3 regions of the Neorhizobium sp. NCHU2750 genome follow, and region 2 is predicted to be linked to each of the others. Evidence: predicted binding sites of a transcription regulator. Region 2 holds the regulator's gene; each other region holds the start of a gene.
The links. Region 2 encodes PhoB, which activates phosphate uptake and scavenging genes when phosphate is short. Its sites were predicted from a motif close to TGTCATNNANCTGTCAT; they were not measured.
Positions count from the first base shown of each region.

Region 1 (5,362 bases), 1.8 Mb from region 2:
TGTTGAGTCGCATGAGGGTTATAAGGGAGTCGCATTGGAGCTTCCCAGCTTGCAAGACGTAGCGCATTTTGCCGAAACCTACAGCGTAGCCAATGATCCACCTCCGCTGATCCTAACCAGGACGAACAGGATTGCTGACGCACATGGTTTCTGGCTGCGGTTCCTTTCGAGACGCGAAAGTCGTCAGCTCACAATAGGAGAAGAAAAAATGCTTGTGAGCTGCAGTAGCGTTCGCTGAGAGCAGCTGGAAGCGAGAGTGATGGCGTTGTGCAGTCATCGCAAAGCGCCAAGGCCCTTTCCCCCGCATCGTTTCACGACCACGCATCCCTCCGATCACCGGCCACCAGACATCACGCTCTATCGCGTGCCGCAGAGCATTTCGCGTTTTCCGGCAAAACCCGGCCGGCGTTCGACGGCAAAGCCTGTGGCCGAGAGGTTGCGGCGGACGAAGCCGGCTGCGGCATAGGTGGCGAAGCTGCCGCCCTCCCTGGTGCGGGCGAACAGGGCCTGCATCAGCTCCGGCGACCACATGGCGGGATTGCGCGACGGGGCAAAGCCATCGAGGAACCAGGCGTCGAAATCCGGTGTGGCTGCTGAAACGCCGTCGAGCGCTGCGCCGCAGACGACGGTGAGGCGGGTTCTGTCATCGAGGTCGAGCACGACATGGCCTGCCGGCTCATCCGGCCATGCGGCGGCGAGCGCCTGCCGTTCGGCGTCGATTTCCGGCCAGCGGGCAAGCGCCCGGTCGATCTCGTCGCGCTTCATTGGGAAGAGTTCGAAGGAAGTGAAGTGGAGGCGGGTGGCGGGCGTCAGGTCTTCGCTGCGGCCAAGCTTCCACTGGCGCCAGGTCTCGCAGAGGTTCAGCCCGGTGCCGAAGCCGAGTTCGCCGATGCGGAAGGTGGCGCCGGGCGAAAGTGTCGTCCAGCGGTCGGGCAATCCGTTTCCTGAAAGGAATACGTGGCCGCATTCCAGCCGGCCATCGGTGCGGCAATAAAAGTGATCGCCAAATTCCTGCGAGTACGGCATATCGCCGTCATGCCAGTCGAGGGTCTGGGCCGTCGGGTCCGTATGGGCCGATGGCTCAAGGTTTTGCGTGTTCAATTCGGGATCGTGCTCGCTCATGACAAATGCGGATAATCCGACCGGTGCCTTCGGTCAATCTTCGGCAGTATCGCAGGCTGGCGCAGCATTGCCGAAATCGGCCGATCTCGTCATCGTCGGCGGCGGCATCATGGGTCTGTGGGCGGCGGTGAAGGCCGAGCGGCTCGGCATGTCCACGGTGCTTGTCGAGGCCGGGCGTCTCGGCGAGGGCGCCAGCGGCGGGCTGCTCGGCGCGCTGATGCCGCATATGCCGGACAAGTGGAACGACAAGAAGCAGTTCCAGTTCGACGCGCTCCTGTCGCTGGAGGACGAGGTTGCCGCAATCGAGGCCCAGACCGGGCTTTCCTGCGGCTATCGCCGCTCGGGCCGGCTGATTCCGCTGCCGAAGCCGCATCTGCGGGTGATCGCCGCCCGCCACAACGAAGATGCCTCCATCCACTGGCGTCAGGCGGGTGAAAGCGAGGTGGATGGAGGCGAGACCGGCACGCGGAGGTTCCGCTGGGATGTCCTCGACCAATCGCCATATGCCGGCTGGCCGGATGCGTCCTTCCTTGAAGCCGGTCTCGTGCACGACACGTTTGCGGCACGGGTTTCGCCGCGCAAGCTGACGGCGGCGCTCGCCGCCCTGCTGCGTGGCGCCAAGCATGTGGCGATCGCCGAGAACTGCGAGGTGTCGCGCATCGATGCTGCCGCCGGCAGGGTCGAGTTTTCCCATGGCGGCAGCATGGGTTTTAGCCGCTGCATCGTGTCGGCCGGGCATCGGGCCTTTCCGCTGATCGAGGCGTTCTCGAAGCCGCTTCTCCAGCCGCTCGGCCAGCCGGTCAAGGGGCAGGCGGCGCTGCTGCGGGCTGGCATGGATCCCGGCCTGCCGCTTCTCTATCTCAACGGGCTCTATCTGGTGCCGCATGACAATGGCGATGTGGCGCTCGGCAGCACCAGCGAGGATGCGTTCGACGATCCGTTCTCGACCGACGGCCAGCTCGACGATCTGGTGGAGCGCGCCCGTGCGCTGGTGCCGGCGCTTGCCGGGGTGCCGGTGGTGGAGCGCTGGGCGGGCCTGAGGCCCAAGGCGATCGATCGCGACCCGATGGTCGGTCCGCATCCGGACCACGCCAACGTGATCGCGCTCGGCGGCGGCTTCAAGGTCAGTTTCGGGGTGGCGCATCTTCTGGCGGATGCGGCGCTTGAAGCCGTTCTCGGCCGGGCGATGGGGGTTCCGCCGTCGTTTTCACTCGTAAACCATATGAGTGTCGCCTCCCGCTAAAGCACGTCGCGATCTTTCAGATTCGCTTGCTGTGCTTTAGCTCTTCCTTTTTGCGCATGTCTTTATCCCGAAACCGGTCGCCACTTTCGGGAGGCATGCTGTAAACGCGCATTTCACCGGCTTCTCGTCGTCAATCTGTCACGCAAATCACTTAGGTCCCTGCGTCGGGGACTGAATAAGCAAATGCGTAAATAAACAGGGCGTTTGACAGGGATGCACGAGAAGGTGACGCATGCGCTATGCCATATATTTCACGCCGCCTGCCCATGATGCACTGACGCTTGCCGCGTCTCAATGGCTCGGCCGCAATGCCTTTTCCGGAGAGTTCGTCGAACCGCCGGCCATTCGCGGGATCGGGCTGCACGAGATCGCGTTCCACACTGCCATCCCCCGCCGCAGCGGCTTTCACGCGACCTTGAAGGCGCCGTTCAAGCTTGCACCGGACATCAGCGAACCGATGCTGCTTCGCCACCTGATGCGCTTTGCCGGGTCGCACGAGCCGTTCCGGCTGCCGGCGCTCGAAGTGGCAAGGCTCGGCAATTTCCTCGGACTTGCGCCGGAGAGCCATTGCGAGCAGATGCGGCTCTTTGCCTGCGCCGTGGTGCAGGAATTCGACGTGTTTCGCGCACCGCTGTCGGATGCGGAGCTGGAACGGGGCGATCCGGGCGATCTCTCTGCGCCGCAATTTTCCAATCTCTACCGCTGGGGCCATCCTTACGTGATGGACGAATTCCGCTTCCACATGGCGCTGACCGGGCCGCTTCTGGCAAAGGACAGTATGGCGATCGAGCCGGCGCTGCGGGATTATTTCGTGCCCTATGTGGCAAAGCCGGTGGAGATCGCCAATCTCGCGCTGTTCGTCGAGGAGGAGCCGGGCGCACCGCTGCAGGTTCATTCCCTGCACCCGATGGGCCGCGTGGCGGCCCGCAAGATCGCCTGAGCCGAAAGGCTCGCGGGTTCAGGTTGCGCGATCCTGCTGCGGCGGAGAAAAGAGCAGCTTGACGAAGGTGCGATAGCCGAGAATCTGGCGCTCCAGATGGGTCGGGTCGCCGAGCACCTTGGACATGATGATGGCGCCGTCGAAGGTGCAGGAGAGCATGTTGGCGAGATCCTTGAGGTCGACCGGTTCCTGCGGCGGATGCACGGCGGCGATATCTTCCAGGTAGCCGAGAAACCGGCGGTTCCAGGACGACACCGAGCTGGCATTCAGCCTATGGACCTCGCGGTCGAAAAGCCGTTCCTGATAACAGATCGAGGCGATGACGCAGCCGGGATGGACGCCCGGCAGGTCGCGGGTCAGTTCCGACAAAAGTTTGAGCCCGATCAGGAAGGCCTGCAGCGGATCATCGGCCAGCTCGCGGCCGCGGCCGAAGATCTCGTCAAAGATACGGTCGTTCTCGGCTACGTAGCGGCGCAGCATTTCGCGTGCAAGCTCGCTCTTGTCCCGGAAATGATAGAAGAAGCCGCTTTTGGTAATGCCCGCCTCGGCGATGACTTCCTCGATCGAGGTGGCGCCGAAGCCCTTGGAGAGCACCGATATGCGGGCGACTTCAAGGATACGCTCGCGGGTTGCCTCGCCCTTGGTCGGCGTGCGGCCACAGGAAAACTGCACCGGCGGTACGGTTTTCAGTCCGTCCATGCCTTGGCAGGCCAGGTCCTCGGTCCTTCGGGACATGCTATCCCCCTGAGCGATCTCCGGTTTTGGTTATCTGCGCCGGCTGTACCGCAAGCCGCGTAGATCGAAAGCCCCACCTGACGCACAACAATCGGCAGGCGACGATCCGTCAGGCTTTCGGCCCGGACGTGCATTTTTGTACCGAAACGATCATATCACAGGAGATGACGATGAAAAACGATCGCCAGAGCCTGCCGCATCCGGGGGAGGCGATCTTTCTGACCGATGGCGGGCTGGAAACCACGCTGATCTTTCACCGCGGGCTGGACCTGCCTCATTTCGCATCCTTTCCGCTGATCGACGACGAGGCGGGGCGTGCGGAACTCGATGCCTATTACGGGACCTATCTTTCGATCGCCCGCGACAAGGGGTGCGGCTTCGTGCTCGATACGCCGACCTGGCGGGCCAATCCCGACTGGGCGGCAAAGCTCGGCTACGACCTCGCGTCACTTCGGGCGATCAATATCCGTTCCGTCGATTATATCGCCGGGCTGCGGGAGAAATGGCGGAAGCCAGGTATGCCCATCCTGCTCAACGGGGTGATCGGTCCGCGCGGCGACGCCTATCAGCAGGGGCAGATGTCCGTCGCCGAGGCCGAGGACTATCACGCCCACCAGATCGGTGCCTTTGCCGAGACGCCGGTGGACATGTTGAGCGCGGTGACGCTCAACACGACCGAGGAGGCGATCGGCGTTACGCGGGCGGCGAAGGCTGTCGGACTGCCGGTCGTGATCTCGTTCACGGTCGAGACCGATGGCAGGCTCGCCGGCGGCATGCCGCTGCGCGAGGCGATCGAGACGACCGACGGAATGACCGATAACGGCCCCGCCTATTACATGATCAACTGTGCCCATCCCGTTCATTTCGAAGGGATTCTTGCCGATAGCGAGGGCTGGCAGGAGAGGATCGGCGGATTGCGGGCCAATGCTTCATCGAAGAGCCATGCGGAACTCGACGAGGCGACGGAAATCGATATCGGCGATCCCGAGGATCTCGGACGGCGCTACCGCAGCCTGACCCTGCGCCATCCGTCGATCTCAGTGCTTGGCGGTTGCTGCGGCACCGATCACCGGCATGTGGCGGCGATCTGCGAGGCCTGCATGCCGCGTGCGGCGGCGGAGTGAAAGGGTACGGCGTCGATCCCGGCAAGGGTGTTCGGCAGCCGCGGCGCGATGACATGCCCGGCCGGCTGCGTTGCGCAAGTTTGCATCTCGACATCTGCGGAAGCGGTGCGCTACCGTTGCCGCAGATATTCGAGGTGGAACATGCCGATAACGATAAAAGACTACCCGCGCGATCTCGTCGGCTACGGCCGCAACAGT
Region 1 covers NZ_CP030827.1:2,577,453-2,582,814, reverse strand. The annotation lists gene mnmC2 (tRNA (5-methylaminomethyl-2-thiouridine)(34)-methyltransferase MnmC2) at 358-1,122, opposite strand; gene NCHU2750_RS12595 (NAD(P)/FAD-dependent oxidoreductase) at 1,121-2,365, shown strand; gene NCHU2750_RS12590 (DUF1045 domain-containing protein) at 2,598-3,305, shown strand; gene NCHU2750_RS12585 (TetR/AcrR family transcriptional regulator) at 3,324-4,004, opposite strand; gene NCHU2750_RS12580 (homocysteine S-methyltransferase family protein) at 4,211-5,164, shown strand; gene puuE (allantoinase PuuE) at 5,306-5,362, shown strand, end outside.
Region 1: the regulator PhoB is predicted to act here: its motif matches at 2,491-2,507, upstream of NCHU2750_RS12590 (DUF1045 domain-containing protein).

Region 2 (5,362 bases):
CGCTCGTCACCGCCGCCATCGCCATCGTCATCGCCGTTCCGGTCGGCATCGGCATCGCCGTCTTCCTGACCGAACTCTGCCCGCGCCCGCTGCGTCGCCCAATCGCCATTGCCGTCGAGCTTCTCGCCGGTATTCCGTCGATCATCTACGGTATCTGGGGCCTGTTCGTCTTTGCACCCTTCCTGCAGGCGACCGTCCAGCCCTTCCTCATCAATCTCTTCGCCGATGTGCCTGTCCTCTCCGACATTTTTGCCGGACCGCCCTATGGTATCGGTGTTTTGACCTCGTCGCTGATCCTGGCCATCATGATCCTGCCGTTCATCGCCTCGATCACCAGGGACGTGTTCGATACGGTTCCGGGCGTTCTGAAGGAATCTGCCTACGGCATCGGCTGCACCACCTGGGAAGTCATCCGCCGCATCGTCATCCCGCATACGCGGGTCGGCATCATGGGCGGCGTCATGCTGGCTCTCGGCCGCGCACTCGGTGAAACCATGGCCGTCACCTTCGTGATCGGCAACTCGCACCGCCTGAGCGCATCGATCATCGCGCCCGGTACGACGATTTCGGCAACGATCGCTAACGAATTCACCGAGGCTGACGGCGATCTCTACGTATCGTCGCTGATGTCGCTCGGCCTCATCCTCTTCTTCATCACCTTCCTCATTCTGGCAGCCGCCCGCTACATGCTGCTGCGGATGGGTCGCCAGGCAGGAGCTTGATCTCATGAGCACGATCTATGCACGCCGAAAGGCCACCAACGGATTGATGATGGGTCTCTGCGTCGCCGCTGCCGCAATCGGCCTCGCCTGGCTGGCACTCATCCTCGGGGCGCTGCTCTACAAGGGGCTGGCTGGCGTCAATCTCGCCGTCTTCACCGAAATGACCCCGCCTCCGGGTTCCGCCGGCGGTCTGCTCAATGCCATCTATGGCAGCGTGATCGTCTCGATCATCGCCATGATCATCGGCACGCCGATCGGCATCCTTGCCGGCACCTACATGGCTGAATACGGACGCTTCAGCAAGCTGACCATGATCGTGCGCTTCATCAACGATATCCTTCTCTCGGCGCCGTCGATCATCATTGGCCTGTTCGTCTACGAATTGCTGGTCCGTCCGATGGGGCATTTCTCGGGCATTGCCGGCTCCGTGGCGCTCGCGATCCTGGTTGTCCCGGTTGTCGTCCGCACCACCGAAGACATGCTGAACCTCGTGCCCAACGCCCTGCGCGAAGCCGGGACCGCGATCGGTGCGCCGCGCTGGATCGTCATCCGCTCGGTCGGTTATCGCGCTGCGATGTCGGGCATCGTGACGGGTGTGCTCCTGGCCATCGCCCGCATTTCGGGCGAGACGGCACCGCTTCTCTTCACGGCTCTGAACAATCAGTTCTGGAGCAGCAATCTCAATGCGCCGATCGCCAGCCTGCCGGTTACTATCTTCCAGTTCGCGCTGAGCCCCTATGCCGAATGGCAGCAGCTTGCCTGGACCGGTGCCCTCATCATCACCCTCACGGTTCTGTCGCTGAGCATCATCGCCCGCAGCCTCACCGGACGTAAAGAAGGATAATGACCGAAATGGTTTCCTTGGAAAAAGTTGCTCCGCAGAATGTCTCCGACCGCGCCAAGATCGAGATCAAGAATCTCAACTTCTACTACGGTGAATCGAAGGCCCTGAAGGACATCTCGATGGTCCTGCCCGAGCGCAGCGTCACCGCCTTCATCGGTCCGTCGGGCTGTGGCAAGTCGACCCTGCTGCGTGTGTTGAACCGCATCTACGAACTTTACCCGAAGCAGCGCGCCGACGGCGAAGTTCTGGTCGACGGCAAGAACATTCTCGACCGCAACCAGGACCTCAACCTGCTGCGCACCAAGGTTGGTATGGTGTTCCAGAAGCCGACGCCGTTCCCCATGTCGATCTACGAGAACATCGCCTTCGGCGTCCGTCTCTATGAACAGGTCTCCAAGGCAGAGATGGACGAGCGCGTCGAGGCGGCACTGCGCCGTGCGGCCCTGTGGAATGAAGTCAAGGACAAGCTGAATGCCAGCGGCACAAGCCTTTCCGGTGGTCAGCAGCAGCGCCTCTGCATCGCCCGTACCGTTGCCGTCAAGCCGGAGATCATCCTGCTCGACGAGCCGGCATCGGCTCTCGACCCGCTCTCGACCGCAAAGATCGAGGAACTGATCGACGAACTGCGCGCCGAATACACGATCGTCATCGTCACCCACAACATGCAGCAGGCTGCCCGCGTCTCGCGCCAGACCGCCTTCATGTATCTCGGCGAGCTGATCGAATTCGACGAGACGGCGAAGATCTTCACCTCTCCGCGTGAGAAGCGCACCCAGGATTACGTCACCGGCCGCTTCGGCTGATCGGTTTCGTTTCAGGCCCAAAACCCTGCGACCCAGTCGCACGATTTTCGTGAATATTGTTTCCGGAAGGACCCGAAGATGGCTTCGACCCACACGCTATCGGCTTTCGATGAAGAACTGCAATACCTGACCCGCCGCATCTCCGAAATGGGCGGCCTGGCCGAGCAGATGTGCGGCGATGCCGTGCGTGCCCTGGTCAATTCGGACTCTTCGCTGGCGCAGAAGGTAATCTCCGACGACGTGATCCTCGACCACGGCGAACGCGAGATCCAGGACAAGGCGATCAGCACCATTGCCCGCCGCCAGCCGGTTGCGGCAGACCTGCGCGAAATCGTCGGCACACTGCGCATCGCAGCCGATCTGGAGCGCGTCGGCGATCTCGGCAAGAACACCGCCAAGCGCGTCATCGCGGTGCAGGGCACCGGCGTACCGCGCAAGCTCGCCCGCGGCATCGAGCATCTGTCCGATCTGGCGCTCGTCCAGCTCAAGGAAGTGCTGGACGTCTATGCCAGCCGTTCGGCGGAGAAGGCCGAAGCCATCCGCCTGCGCGACGAAGAGATCGACGCAATGTACACGTCGCTGTTCCGCGAGCTTCTGACCTACATGATGGAAGATCCGCGCAACATCACCACCTGCACGCATCTGCTGTTCTGCGCCAAGAACATCGAGCGCATCGGGGACCACGCGACCAATATCGCAGAAACCATCTACTACATTACGACTGGTGCCCAGCCGGAAGGCGAACGTCCGAAGGACGATACGTCGAACACGGTCGGTGCTCTCGCCAACTGAGCCCTTTGGGCTCGGTGGGCTGATGTGACGGAGCGAATTGAGCATGCAGCCAAGAATTGCTGTCGTGGAAGACGAGGAAGCGCTGAGCGTCCTCCTCCGCTATAATCTCGAAGCCGAGGGCTACGAGGTCGAGACGATCTTGAGAGGGGATGAAGCCGAGATCAGGCTGCAGGAACGTGCGCCTGACCTTCTTATCCTCGACTGGATGCTTCCCGGCGTGTCGGGTATCGAGCTTTGCCGGCGTCTACGCATGCGGCCCGAAACCGAGCGCCTTCCCGTCATCATGCTGACGGCACGCGGCGAGGAGAGCGAACGTGTTCGCGGATTGGCCACCGGTGCCGACGATTACGTCGTCAAGCCATTCTCGACGCCGGAGCTGATGGCTCGCGTCAAGGCGATGCTGCGCCGCGCCAAGCCCGAAGTTCTCTCCAGCGTCTTGCGCTGCGGAGACATTGAGCTCGATCGCGAAACGCACCGCGTTCATCGCAAGAGCCGTGAAGTCCGTCTCGGGCCGACGGAATTCCGCCTTCTGGAATTCCTGATGACTTCGCCCGGCCGCGTCTTTTCCCGCTCGCAGCTTCTCGATGGCGTCTGGGGCCATGACATCTACGTCGACGAACGCACCGTCGACGTCCATGTCGGCCGCCTGCGCAAGGCGCTCAACTTTTCCAACATGCAGGATGTCATCCGCACCGTTCGCGGCGCGGGCTATTCGATGGAGTCTTGATCGGACGTCGATCGCAACGTGTGAAATCCCGGCCCGAGCGTGATCACTCACCTCGGGCTGTTTTCGTTTCTGTCGTAACCTTCAGGCTCTGGCCTGCTCTCGCCATTCGGGCAGGGGGAATAGCCTGTCATAGGCCAGATTGAAGAAGAAGGCATAGACCAGGTAAAACAGCGCGAAAGATATATCCATCACCAGTGCCTGGAGGAGGCCGACGCCGAGATACCAGGCGATGAACGGCATCAGCACGATCAGCAGGCCAAGCTCGAACAGCACCGAATGCGCGACCCGCAGCCACACGCTTTTCTGCGTGCCGCCGCGAAATTTCTGCATCAACTGGTCGAAGCCGAGATTGTAGAGATAGTTCCAGCCCGTCGCCACCGTGGCCGAGACGATGCCGACGACACCAATATGGCTGACCGGCAGGCCGAACACGAATGCCGCCAGCGGCGTGAAGATCGCAAGTCCGATGATTTCGAAACTGATGGCGTGGCGAATATGATCGCTTGTGCTGCGCATGTCTGCAAACCCCATGGGCTCTGCCGGGTCGTCCCGGCGATTGATACCCGTTCTGGGGGAGGCCGTCCTCACGGCACATCAGATAGTGGTTTGAAAGCCTGTCCGCAAGTTTTCTCTGGCGCCGCGGTGTCGCAGGTCGCTCGCCCGATTGCGGCAAACAAAAAAGCGGGCTTCGAGCCCGCTTTTTCCAGAAGATCCAGCCTTGGATCAGGAGCGTGTTGCAGCCTTGCGGCGGTCGTGGACCGGCTGATAGGCGAGCTTTGCATGATAGTTGCAATAGGGCGAGGAGTCCGGGGACTCGCAGCCGCAGAAGTGGAATTCGTCGGTCAGCGGATCGCCGACCGGCCACTTGCAGGTGCGTTCGGTCAGTTCGGTCAGGGCAAGCTTGCGGGAGATCGGAACGACGACGTTGGAAGCCGGGCGATAGACCAGTTCCTGCGATGCCTCGAACTCGACCTCTTCCTTGAGTGCCGTAGCACCGACCGGGCGAGCAATCGTGCGGGTGGGCGCGCGACCAGCAAAGCTCGGAGCCCGGGGAGCGGCAGCTGCAGGGCGCTTGGGAGCGCGGTTGGTCGGAACGGTGCCGCCGGCCTTTGCGCGACCCGGCAGGTTGAGGCGGTGGACCTTGCCGATGACGGCATTGCGGCTGACGCCACCAAGCTGCGCCGCGATCTGGCTGGCGCTCAGGCCTTCGGCCCATAGCCTCTTGAGTTTCTCGACGCGCTCGTCCGTCCAGTTCATGCCCGTTCTCCGCCTTTGAACGTTGGTGGCATGCAGAATCCCTCACCATTGCCGCGGAAGACATTCCGCAACACGCACTACATCTATGCTTTTGGTGACTAGTTCCGCCGCATGCAGTCTAGTAATTGATCATTAACCTAGAGGTCGGCGGACTCCGTGACAAGAGTCCCCGGAATCGCCGCGAATCGTTTTCCGGGTTTTCCCCAACTTGCTTTCT
Region 2 covers NZ_CP030827.1:100,874-106,235, forward strand. The annotation lists gene pstC (phosphate ABC transporter permease subunit PstC) at 1-722, shown strand, start outside; gene pstA (phosphate ABC transporter permease PstA) at 727-1,566, shown strand; gene pstB (phosphate ABC transporter ATP-binding protein PstB) at 1,575-2,369, shown strand; gene phoU (phosphate signaling complex protein PhoU) at 2,448-3,161, shown strand; gene phoB (phosphate regulon transcriptional regulator PhoB) at 3,205-3,888, shown strand; gene NCHU2750_RS00515 (PACE efflux transporter) at 3,970-4,404, opposite strand; gene NCHU2750_RS00520 (GcrA family cell cycle regulator) at 4,612-5,145, opposite strand.

Region 3 (5,362 bases), 130 kb from region 2:
GCCGTGACCGACGAAGTCGGCATGATCGCACCGACCTGTTTCGGGCCGTCGATCCATCCCTTGAAGAAGCGGATCTCTTCGTCAAATTTCCGGCCGAGCCGTTCCTTCAGGCGCAATTCCATCAACTCATCCTCTCCCGCTTTTCTGGCTACCTGGGGCCTCACGACGCAAAAGCAAGGAAAAATGTCGCAAGCAGCAAATGGCACAAAAAAGGCGGCTCGGAATTCCCGGCCGCCTCTTGGGTTTTATACGCGCATTGGCATCAAGACATAGAGCGCGTCATCGCCCGCCGTATCCCGCACCAGGGTTGGCGAGCCGGCATCTGCCAGCATGAAGATCGCATCGTCGCCGGAAAGCTGCGCCGTGATGTCGAGCAGATATTTGGCGTTGAAGCCGATTTCCATCGGGTCGTTTTCATAGCCGACTGCCACCTCTTCCGTGGCGCTGCCCGAATCCGGGTTGTTGACGGTCAGCATCAGCTGGCCTTCCGTCAGTGACAGCTTCACGGCGCGGCCGCGCTCCGACGAAATGGTCGAGACACGATCGACGGCCTTGGTGAAGGTCTGGCAATCGACCCGCATTTCCTTGTCGTTGCCGGTCGGGATGACGCGCTGGTAATCCGGGAAGGTGCCGTCGATCAGCTTCGACGTCATGATGATGTCGCCGATCGTCAGGCGGATCTTGGCATCCGACACTTCGACCGTCACCGCAGCTTCCGGATCATCGACCAGCTTCTGCAATTCGCCGACCGTCTTGCGCGGAATGATGATGCCCGGCATGCCTTCTGAACCCGATGGTGCCTCGACATCGGCGCGCGCCAGACGGTGCCCGTCGGTCGCGACGGCGCGCAGCTTCAGGTCGCCGCCCGCCTCGATCGTGTGGAAGAAGATGCCGTTGAGGTAATAGCGGGTTTCCTCCGTGGAGATCGCGAACTGCGTCCGGTCGATCAGCATCTTGAGGTCGGTCGCCTTCAGCTTGAACGTATGGCTGAACGAACCTGCGGTCAGATCGGGGAAATCGGTCTCCGGCAGGCATTGCAGCGAGAATTTCGAGCGGCCGGACTGTACCGTCATCGAGCCGCCATCCGGATTGGTGGCGAGCAGCACTTCCGAGCCGTCCGGCAGCTTGCGGACGATTTCATAAAGAAGATGAGCGGGAACGGTAGTGGCGCCCGCGGTCTCGACCATGGCCGGAACGGCCTCGGTGATCTCCAGATCGAGGTCGGTCGCCTTCAGTTCGAGATTGGCGCCGGATGCACGCATCAGCACGTTGGAGAGGATCGGGATGGTGTTGCGGCGCTCGACCACGCGATGCACGTGGTTCAGCGATTTCAGAAGATTGGACCGCTCGAGAGTAATACGCATGGACTCAACCGCTTTCGACCTTGGCGATCTGTGGGATAGCTCGCCTGATATTCTTCGGCCTGTCATAAGCCGGACGATGTGGACGGGCAAAATGGCAGAGATCGGCCTTTGAATGCAAGAGCAGAACCGGAGGCGCTTGCGTCATTTCGGCACTCGACTGCCGCTGCACACAGAAAACTTGGATATCCGCCGCTTGCGGGCCGCCATCGTGTTGATCATAAAGAGCCATGATCATCGTTAAGAATTGCAGAGCCAGTGGCCGGACCCTCTGAAGTGCCCCGCGGCTATCGCGTCGCCAATACATTCGTCCCTTCGCGCCCGCTGGAGCCGGCGCTCTATCTGGTCGCGACCCCGATCGGCAACCTCGGCGATATTACGCTGAGAGCCCTGGAAACCTTGGGTGGGGCGGACGTGCTGGCCTGCGAGGATACCCGCGTCACTCGCGTGCTGCTCGACCGCTACGGCATAGCCAACAAGCCCTATGCCTATCACGAGCATAATGCCGACGAGATGGGGCCGAGGCTTCTGGCGGCACTCGAAGACGGAAAATCGGTGGCGCTGGTTTCCGATGCCGGAACGCCGCTCGTCTCCGATCCCGGCTACAGGCTTGGCCAGATGGCGATTGAGGCCGGCCACAAGGTCGTCCCCATTCCCGGCGCATCGGCGCCGCTCGCGGCACTGGTTGCTTCCGGCCTGCCCAACGATGCCTTCCTTTTCGCCGGCTTCCTGCCGGTCAAGGACAAGGCGCGACGGGACCGGCTGGCGGAACTCTCCAAGGTGCCGGCAACCCTGATCTTCTTTGAATCCCCCCACCGCATTGCCGCAACGCTCGCTTCCGCTGCGGACGTTCTGGGGCACGGTCGCAGCGCCTGCGTCGGCCGCGAACTTACCAAGGCCTTCGAGGAGATCAGCCGCGCAAATCTTGGCGAACTGGCCGATGCCTTCGAGAGCCGTACGGTGAAAGGCGAGATCGTCTTCCTCGTCGGTCCGCCGGCTGAGGAAGAGATATCGACCGCGGTCGATGTCGACGCGCTGCTGATGGAACTGGGTGCCTCGATGCCGGCATCCAAGGCTGCCGCCGAAGCTGCTCGCCTGACCGGGCTGCAGAAGCGTGATCTCTACCAGCGTCTTGTCGAGATGAAGGCCCAATGATGAAGGGAAGGAACGGTGGCTGATGGGGCAGGGGCCTGAGGGAAGCCGGCATAGAAGACAGCGCGCCGAACGGCGCGGTCACATATCGGAATATCTTGCGGCCCTTTGCCTCATCCTCAAGGGCTACCGTATCCTCCAGCTGCGATATCGGACGAAGCTGGGCGAGATCGACATCATCGCCCGCAGGAAGACGCTCATTGTTTTTGTCGAGGTCAAGGCCCGCGCCCGCGAGGCCGATGCCATCGATGCGGTCGGCTATGAAACCCAGCGGCGGATAAGGGCTTCCAGCGATATCTGGCTGTCGAAGCGGCGCGATGCACACCTTCTGTCCTGCCGCTACGATATCATCGCCGTTCTGCCCGGCCGGTTGCCCCGCCATTTCATTGATGCGTTCTGATTGAAATTTTGACGGCCGGATGAAGTTTTTGCAAAGCCGTGCACTGTCATGGAACTGAAACAAAACTGTTAAGGTCCTGTCATCGAGCCCCCCTATCAGCGTCCTCAACCCCAATCACGGTGGAGAGGACGACCATGTTCAAGAAACTTTCGATCGCAGCAGCAGCGGTCGCACTGTCGGCGACCTCGTCGATGGCTGCAACCGAGATCACCTGGTGGCACGCCATGGGCGGCAAGCTCGGCCAGAAGCTCGAAGACGTCGCCGCGAAGTTCAACCAGAGCCAGAGCGAATACAAGATCGTTCCGGTCTACAAGGGCACCTATCCGGAAACCCTGACCGCCGCGATCGCTGCCTTCCGCGCCGGTCAGCAGCCCGCCATCGTTCAGGTCTTCGAAGTCGGCACCGGCACGATGATGGCCGCCAAGGGCGCCGTCTACCCGGTCTACAAGCTGATGAAGGACGAAGGCGAGCCGTGGGATCCGTCGAAGTTCCTCGCTCCGGTCACCGGCTACTACACCGATCCGCAGGGCAACATCCTGTCCATGCCGTTCAATTCCTCGACGCCGATCCTGTATTACAACAAGGACGTCTTCCAGAAAGCTGGCCTGAACCCCGACGTTGCCCCGAAGACCTGGGCTGAACTCGGCGAGATGAGCAAGAAGATCGTGTCTTCGGGCGCGGCCAAGTGCGGCTTCACCATGTCCTACGGCGCAAGCTGGGTCGGCCTTGAGAACTACTCGGCCATTCAGGATCTGCCCTATGGCACGAAGCAGAACGGCTTCGGCGGCATGGATGCACGTCTTACCTTCAACGGTCCGCATCAGGCTGCCTTCTGGGATCAGCTGAAGAAGTGGCACGATGACGGTTCCTACAAGTATGGCGGCCCGAGCAGCGGCGCCGATGCGGCACCGGCCTTCTACTCGCAGCAATGCGCCGTCTACATGAACTCGTCCGCCTCGCGCGCAGACGTCATCGCCAACTCGAAGTTCAATGTCGGCTTCGCACCGATGCCTTACGACGACACCGTCACCAAGGATCCGAAGAACTCGATCATCGGCGGTGCGACGCTCTGGGTTCTGAATGGCCAGAAGAACAAGGATGTCTACAAGGGCGTGGCGAAGTTCTTCACCTATTTGTCGCAGCCGGAAGTCCAGGCTGACTGGCACCAGTTCACCGGCTACCTGCCGATCACCAACGCTGCCTACGAGCTTGGCCAGAAGCAGGGCTACTACGCAGCCAACCCCGGTTCCGACATTGCCATCAAGCAGATCACCCGCGGCACTCCGGACGACAATTCCAAGGGCGTCCGCTTCGGCAACCTGAGCCAGATCCGCGATGTTCTCGACCAGCAGCTGGAAGCCGTTCTTGCCGGCAAGAAGACCGGCCAGGAAGCTCTCGATGATGGCGTCAAGCAGGGCAATTCCATCCTGACCGATTTCCAGGCTGCGAATTCCAACTAAGGATCACTCCTTATCCATGCGCCCTTCCCGGTTTTGACCGGGGAGGGCCTTTTCCTTGAATGGGAACCTGCCCGGACCATGACAGCCGGCCTCACCCACGGAAATTGCTCGGGGACCCCGCCATGCAGACCAAGCGCACCGTATTTCAAAGCCGCCTCCTGCCATATGTTCTCGTGGCACCGCAGCTGATCATCACGCTGATCTTCTTCGTATGGCCGGCCGGCCAGGCCATCTGGCAATCCTTTCTACTGCAGGATCCGTTCGGCATGCGGGACAAGTTCATCTGGTTTGCCAACTATACGCGCCTCATGAATGATCCCGATTATCTCAATTCGCTGGTCGTCACTCTGGTCTTCGCCATCGGCGTCACCGTCCTGTCCATGGGCGTGTCGCTGCTGCTCGCCGTCTGCGTCAACCGCGTCATCCGCTCGCAGCGCTTCTACACGACGCTGCTCGTCTGGCCCTATGCCGTGGCGCCTGCCGCATCCGGTCTGCTCTCGTGGTTCATGTTCAACCCCAGTGTGGGCATCATTCCCTATGGCCTGTCTCACCTCGGCTACACCTGGAACCACCGCCTCATTCCGCATGACGCGATGATCCTCGTCATCATCGCCGCCGCCTGGAAGCAGATCTCCTACAATTTCCTCTTCTTCGTCGCCGGGCTTCAATCCGTGCCGCATTCGCTGACAGAGGCTGCCGCAATCGACGGCGCCGGTCCGGTCAAGCGCTTCTGGACGATCGTCTTCCCGCTCCTGTCGCCGACGACCTTCTTCCTCGCCGTCATCAACATCACCTATGCGATGTTCGACACCTTCCCGATCATCGATTCCACCACCGAGGGCGGCCCGTCGCAGTCGACCAATATCCTGGTCTACAAGGTCTATGCCGATGGTTTCGTCGGCCTCAACCTTGGGCCTTCGGCAGCCCAATCCGTGGTGCTGATGCTGATCGTTGTTCTGCTGACCGTCGTCCAGTTCCGCTGGATCGAA
Region 3 covers NZ_CP030827.1:4,286,057-4,291,418, forward strand. The annotation lists gene pmtA (phospholipid N-methyltransferase PmtA) at 1-122, opposite strand, end outside; gene dnaN (DNA polymerase III subunit beta) at 246-1,364, opposite strand; gene NCHU2750_RS20645 (hypothetical protein) at 1,369-1,599, opposite strand; gene rsmI (16S rRNA (cytidine(1402)-2'-O)-methyltransferase) at 1,620-2,516, shown strand; gene NCHU2750_RS20655 (YraN family protein) at 2,539-2,913, shown strand; gene ugpB (sn-glycerol-3-phosphate ABC transporter substrate-binding protein UgpB) at 3,048-4,373, shown strand; gene ugpA (sn-glycerol-3-phosphate ABC transporter permease UgpA) at 4,496-5,362, shown strand, end outside.
Region 3: the regulator PhoB is predicted to act here: its motif matches at 2,958-2,974, upstream of ugpB (sn-glycerol-3-phosphate ABC transporter substrate-binding protein UgpB).